DNA from 3 places in the Klebsiella electrica genome. Region 1 is predicted to be linked to each of the others. Evidence: predicted binding sites of a transcription regulator. Region 1 holds the regulator's gene; each other region holds the start of a gene.
What was found. Region 1 encodes CRP, which controls carbon source genes, mostly activating them, when cyclic AMP is high. Its sites were predicted from a motif close to ATGTGANNNNNNTCACAT; they were not measured.
Positions count from the first base shown of each region.

Region 2: a site for CRP is predicted at 1,204-1,221, ahead of Electrica_RS06995 (YfcZ/YiiS family protein). Genes of this name have one in related genera too.
Region 3: a site for CRP is predicted at 1,361-1,378, ahead of Electrica_RS23555 (YjcB family protein). Genes of this name have one in related genera too.

Region 1 is NZ_CP041247.1:400,433-402,625, forward strand. Features, by position in the region: gene Electrica_RS01795 (YccS/YhfK family putative transporter) at 1-918, opposite strand, end outside; gene crp (cAMP-activated global transcriptional regulator CRP) at 970-1,602, opposite strand; gene Electrica_RS01805 (OsmC family protein) at 1,909-2,193, shown strand, end outside.
Region 2 is NZ_CP041247.1:1,447,888-1,450,080, forward strand. Features, by position in the region: gene fadL (long-chain fatty acid transporter FadL) at 1-954, opposite strand, end outside; gene Electrica_RS06995 (YfcZ/YiiS family protein) at 1,326-1,610, shown strand; gene fadI (acetyl-CoA C-acyltransferase FadI) at 1,767-2,193, shown strand, end outside.
Region 3 is NZ_CP041247.1:4,922,319-4,924,511, reverse strand. Features, by position in the region: gene ecpD (fimbrial adhesin EcpD) at 1-239, shown strand, start outside; gene Electrica_RS23560 (fimbria/pilus periplasmic chaperone) at 208-906, shown strand; gene Electrica_RS23555 (YjcB family protein) at 954-1,235, opposite strand; gene Electrica_RS23550 (EAL domain-containing protein) at 1,766-2,193, shown strand, end outside.

The sequences.
Region 1 (2,193 bases):
CCAGGCAATTTTCTCCAGCGCGCCGATTTGCTTATCCATATGAAAGCGTTGCGGATAGCGGTGGTAGAGAATGTCATCGGCCACTACCCGCAGGCGGGCGGCAACGGTTTGCGCGTTCCAGCGGATCACCGCTTCGGCATGGCTGCGCTCCACCAGTTTTTGTACTTCTTCCGGTTGGTGCAGGCTGACGGAGATATGTTCCTGTAAATCCAGCGCCATCTGAAACACCCGCAGCAGGCGCTTTTGGTCGTTGCGCTGGTTTGCCGCCAGCATATGCATCTGCTGGTAGCATTGGGTGATCAGGTCCACTACCTTCTGCTGGCGCGTGAGCAACGGCGGCAGCGAAGTGCCCGGATCGATGTGCTGGGTCAGCAGGCTGTATTTGGCTTCGCAGTAGTTAGCCAGCTCCCGATAGAGCAGGCTCAGCGATTCACGCAGCGGCTGCTCGCGCCATAGCCAAAACCAGAACCAGCTAAACAGGCCGTACCACAGCGTCCCGAGGGCGTAGATCAGCAGCGGCTCCCAGACGGGCATATTGCCAGCGAGGCTCAGGGTGAAGATAGCGGCAATGAGCGAAGCGGGCAGTAGCCTGGCGTGCAGAGAGCTGATCTCCGCCGTTACGCCGAGCAGCAGCGTCAGGCCACTGAGAATCAAGGGCAGCGGGATGTCCTGCTGAAGAAGAAGCTGGACAACCAGACTACAGCCGGCAAATAACGAACCGCCAATAATCAGACGCTTAAAAAAGCGTTTGTGCGGGGTATCCAGACCGGCGACGTTACAGCAGGCGGGTACCAGCGAGAACAACAGACCTTGCTGTAAGTGCCCGAGGAGGAGGCCTGTTGCAACCGGCAAGCACAACACCAGCGTTTGCCGCAGTGCATAGTTGACTTCCGGGTGGTAAATCAGCCTGCGCCACATAGGGGAAACAAAAACGGCGTATTGCGGACGCAACACGCCGTTTTTATCGACTTAACGGGTACCGTATACGACGATAGTTTTACCGTGGGCGGAGATCAGATTCTGATCTTCCAGCATCTTCAGGATACGGCCAACGGTTTCACGGGAACAACCCACGATCTGACCGATTTCCTGGCGGGTAATTTTAATTTGCATACCATCAGGGTGGGTCATCGCATCCGGCTGTTTTGCCAGGTTCAGCAGCGTCTGAGCGATGCGCCCGGTGACGTCGAGGAAGGCAAGGTTACCCACTTTTTCTGAGGTCACCTGCAGACGGCGAGCCATCTGCGATGACAAGCGCATCAGGATATCCGGGTTAACCTGAATGAGCTGACGGAATTTTTTGTAGGAGATTTCGGCCACTTCACATGCGGTTTTCGCACGTACCCAGGCGCTACGCTCCTGGCCTTCTTCAAACAAGCCTAATTCACCGATGAAATCGCCCTGGTTGAGGTAAGAGAGGATCATCTCTTTACCTTCTTCATCCTTGATGAGCACAGCCACAGAGCCTTTGACGATGTAGTACAACGTTTCTGCTTTTTCACCCTGGTGGATCAGCGTGCTTTTAGATGGGTACTTATGAATGTGGCAATGAGACAAGAACCATTCGAGGGTAGGGTCTGTTTGCGGTTTGCCAAGCACCATGCGCGGTTATCCTCTGTTATAAGCTATCTCCGGGTGCCGACACTACACGGCATCCGGGCATGCAATCGTATTGTTTCCCTATGCCTGGGAAACGGGCTGGTGATTTTTCTTCAGCCTGTAATGTGAACTCCTCTGCATACATGCAGTACATCAATGTAATACTGTAGCATCCCGACTGTTTTAGCATAGCTTTTGCCGTATGTCTCCTGGTGTCTCGCTTCAGCATGATGCAGGTCGCCTTCCGTTGCGAGAATTGTTATGTACGCGTAATCTGTCAGGAAAATTGCAACCTTGGAGTTAAATTTTATGCAAGCTCGTGTGAAATGGGTGGAAGGGTTAACCTTCATCGGAGAGTCGGCGTCAGGTCACCAGATTCTGATGGACGGCAACTCCGGAGATAAAGCGCCAAGCCCGATGGAGATGGTGCTGATGGCGGCGGGCGGATGCAGCGCTATTGATGTCGTGTCTATTTTGCAGAAAGGTCGCCACAACGTGACTAACTGTGAAGTCAAGCTGACGTCTGAACGTCGGGAAGAGGCGCCGCGCCTGTTTACCCATATCAATCTGCATTTTATCGTCACCGGCAAAGAG
Region 2 (2,193 bases), 1.0 Mb from region 1:
GCTCCAACTGGTATAAGCAAGGCTATAGTGCACGGCCCATTTTGGCGCCACGCGGTTATAACCGGACAGCTCCCACATTTCAGGCAGGTTCAGAGTCAAAGAACCATTGGTCGTTTGACCGTTGGTGCCCGCCGGAAGCCCGAAGTTACCGAGGATCTGGTTGTACGCGGAAGGTAAGCTGCTTTTGTAATTACCGTCAAAGTCGATTTTCACTTCGGAACGATAGGTGAAGCCATAGCGGTTATTCTTATCCAGTTCATAAAGAATACCGGCGTTCCAGCCAAAGCCCCACGCGTTACCGTTGAGGTGAGCAATTTGCGTATCGGCAGGAATTTTCGATACCGGGCCGGCCAACTGCGGCGGCAGTGCGCCAGAGCCCGCCACGATTTGCCCCAAATCGCCCGCAAAGCGTTCAATCTTCGCTTTCGCATATACCGCATCAAACCCTAAGCCAAAGCTCCAGTGGCTATCCAGACGATAGGCGCCGCTCAGGTTGAAGTTGGCGGTGGTCAGGTCTGTTTTTCCGCCCATGCTACCGGCGGCATAGTCATCGGCGTATTCGGTCGCCAGACCATAGTTAGAGGTGATAGACGCCCCCCAACCAAACCGATCGTTAATCGGCGAAACAAAGTGGAAGTTAGGCACCCACGCGGTTGGCGCAATGTTATCGGCGTTCAGGCTTTTGCCTGTCGGAGAGCGACCGGAAACATTGACGTTAGGGTCGACGAAGACTGCGCCCGCAGACATCGTCGGGCGATCGAACATCATGATCAATGCTGGGTTACGGCTGGCATTGCCCGCATCGTCAGCAATTGCACCTTCACCGGAATAGGCGCGGCCCAGACCTGATGAAGAGAATTCATTTAACTGGAAGCCTGCTGACCAGGCCTGTGTTGAAACAAGTGCTACAGCCACTGCGAGGGCAGATTGGGTAAAGCGGGTTTTCTGGCTCATGCCCATAACCTCATTGAGTTATTTTTATATAAACTATGTTACATGCCGTAACAGAAGCGCGAAGTGTAGGGTCTGCTTTACGACAGAGAAATCAGACCAGTGCGCTGAGTATAGGTCTGACCAGATAAGATGTTGCAAGTTTGTTTATAAGTTTTTTCATTTGTGATACGAAAAAAGCGATCCAGTTGGCAAAATTGCCCTCGTCCGCCTTATCTAAACAAGGCATTTTTTGTTTTGGATCATTTTTAAGTGTGATTTCGGTCACTCAGGACCGTTGTCGCCATTAACGACTGGAGGCCGGGGGACGCCGCGCGTAAAATAACCTCATTATTTGTCTGGCACCTTGAGTGCATATACAGAGGAAATCTACGATGAGTAAATGTAGTGCTGATGAAACCCCGGTTTGCTGCTGTATGGATGTTGGCACCATTATGGACAACACCGATTGCACCGCCTCTTACAGCCGGGTTTTCGCCCATCGCGCCGAAGCGGAACAAACTCTCGCCGCATTGACTGAGAGAGCACGCGGCGTGGAATCTGAACCGTGCAAAATTACCCCGACCTTTAGCGATGCTGCAGGCGGTGTACAGCTGGATATCGATTTTGTTTTCTGCTGCGAAGCCGAAACGCTCATTTTCCAGCTCGGTCTGCGTTAATTTCTCCTCAACGCCCCTCCCGCCAGGGGCGTTATCTTCTCCCTCCTGTGTTTTGGCTCTCACTTTTTCTCTTCGCCGATTGGCTTAATGTAAAAAATTAGTTAAAACTGGTATCAGGTCAGACCACTTGGTTTTATCGGTTAACAGGGGAAAGTCATGAGTCAGGTATTACCGCTTGTCACCCGTCAAGGCGATCGCATTGCCATTGTCAGCGGTTTACGTACGCCGTTTGCCCGTCAGGCCACGGCATTTCACGGTGTTCCCGCCGTTGATTTGGGGAAAATGGTGATCAGCGAAATGCTGGCTCGTAGCGATATTCCCCCGGAAATGATTGAACAGCTGGTATTTGGCCAGGTGGTGCAGATGCCGGAAGCGCCGAATATTGCGCGCGAAATTGTCCTTGGCACCGGCATGAGCGTACATACCGATGCCTACAGCGTAAGTCGGGCCTGCGCCACCAGTTTTCAGGCCGTCGCCAACGTCGCAGAGAGCCTGATGGCCGGAACGATCCGCGTCGGCATTGCCGGCGGGGCCGACTCTTCATCCGTTCTGCCTATCGGCGTCAGTAAAAAGCTGGCCCGCA
Region 3 (2,193 bases), 740 kb from region 1:
AAAATTATGACGCCGGCTGTGATGACCGCTGGCGCGATATGACGGATGCGCTGTGGCTGACGACGCCGTGGACGGATGCCTCCGGCGATATTGGCGTGATGAACAAGACGACGGTGAAATTTTCTATACCGATGAACGACAATATTTCGTTAAGAACGGTAGATGACGATGGCTGGTTTGGTGAAGTGAGCGCTTCAGGAGAGATTCATGTTCAGGCGACATGGCGCAATATTAATTAACCTGCTCCGGGCCGTCGCGTGGTTGCTGCTTCTGGGTCTGCCAACGGCGGGAAGGGCGATTTCCGTCGGCAATTTAACCTTTTCGCTGGGCGCAGAGGAGAGCTTTGTCGCCAAACGGGTACTGAATAACAACTCAAGCGCGCGGCTTTATCAGGTTTCGGTCGTCGGAATAGACCGACCGGGGAGTCACGAGGTCCGCTCTCGTCCGGCTGATGGCGAGCTGCTCTTCGCCCCGCGTCAGCTCACCCTGCAGGCCGGGCAAGGGGAATATTTTAAATTCTATTATCATGGCCCGCAGGATAATCGTGAGCGCTATTACCGGGTGTCGTTTCGTGAAATTCCTACCCGAAACCGCATTGGCCGCACTGCGGCCGGCGGGTCTGTCGGTATTGATCCGGTGGTGGTGATGGACACGATTCTGGTGGTACGCCCGCGGCAGGTGCAGTTCAAATGGGCCTTCGATCGGCAGGCGGGAAGCGTCAGCAACAGCGGCAATACCTGGTTTAAACTGCTGATCAAGCCGGGATGTGATGCAACGGAAGAAGAGGGCGAGGCCTGGTACCTACGGCCTGGAGAGGTGGTTCACCAGGCGGCGCTGCGCCAGCCTGGGAATAAATATATTATCTATAATGATAAATTTATTAAAATATCAAAGGATTGCGAGTAGCATTTGTCGGTAAATAAAAAAGCCTCCCGTGGGAAGCTTTTAGCGTATCAGGTCATGACCATCGGCCATTCTGTCGGCGTCTGACTCATGACTTCGATCATGACGTCTTTGATATTGCCCCAGATTTTGGCGATATCCAGCAACGTGATCCCCAATAAGCCGGTGGCGAACCAGCAGGCCGCAACCAGACCGAGGCCGCTACAAATAACGGCTAAACCGGCATACTCACTTTTACGTAGCTGAATGTTCATCGAACTGGCCAAAAACATCAGAACCGCGCTCACCAGCGGCCAGCGCAAAAGTATGACACTGGTAGTTATGGAAGCCATCAACCTCATCCTCAAAGAAAATCGGGTGCCTTTGACAACCTGGTGAGACTGACGATGACGTGGCGCTCTGGCTATCTACGGGCAATCAGGGGAATAATGAAACATTGTTCTTGTTTCATTATGTTGTGTGAACTATATCACATTTGCTGTTTTATTCACCAGTCAAAAATGTGCGTTTTTAGCGGTTTTTAATGCCATATCTTTATTGTGGGTAATAATGGAATGTTCATTTGCCGTGACGTCAAACAGGTAGCCGGGGCTTCCCGGCGTGTGATTTCTTTTTTGTGCTCGTTATCTGCGGCTTTGATTACTTATTCTTACAGATCGTACGGATAAACCGAATCAGAGAACGGCTCTTTCTTATAATGCGGAGAATGTTTCTTGATTCCCTGCGCAATCAGTATTATTCATCATTATTGATAATGGGGTTTTTACATCAAATGGCGGGTTACTGAAAATAGTCTCTGTTGTATAACAACGAGTGTGATCTTTTACCGTGATAAGGTATGTCGCATGGATAAAAAACGGAAATGAATCGTCGCACACTGCGTAACGCGTTGAGAATACTGGGAATGACGCTGGTGGTTCTGCTCCCCATTGTGCTGGCGCTGTGGTTTGCGCAAATCAGAGCAAAAGCAGAAACCTCCGACCGGCTGCATGCATTTTCACAGCTGGCGCTGCAGAAAACGGAAATGGTGGTTGATGAGGCCGATTGCGCGCGCGAAAAAGCCTTGCAGTTTAAAGGGACAATATGCTCTCCCGGACATCAGCAATATATGTTGTCTATTGTTCGCAGCCTGCTTTATATCGATGATTTAATTTATGCCGACGGTACGCGTTTGTTTTGCTCAACTGCGGTCCGCACCGATAGCGCATGGCGTATTCCTGCGGCGAATTATACAAAAAAGCCGGACATCGCTATCTACTACTATCGCGACACGCCTTTCTATCCCGGCTT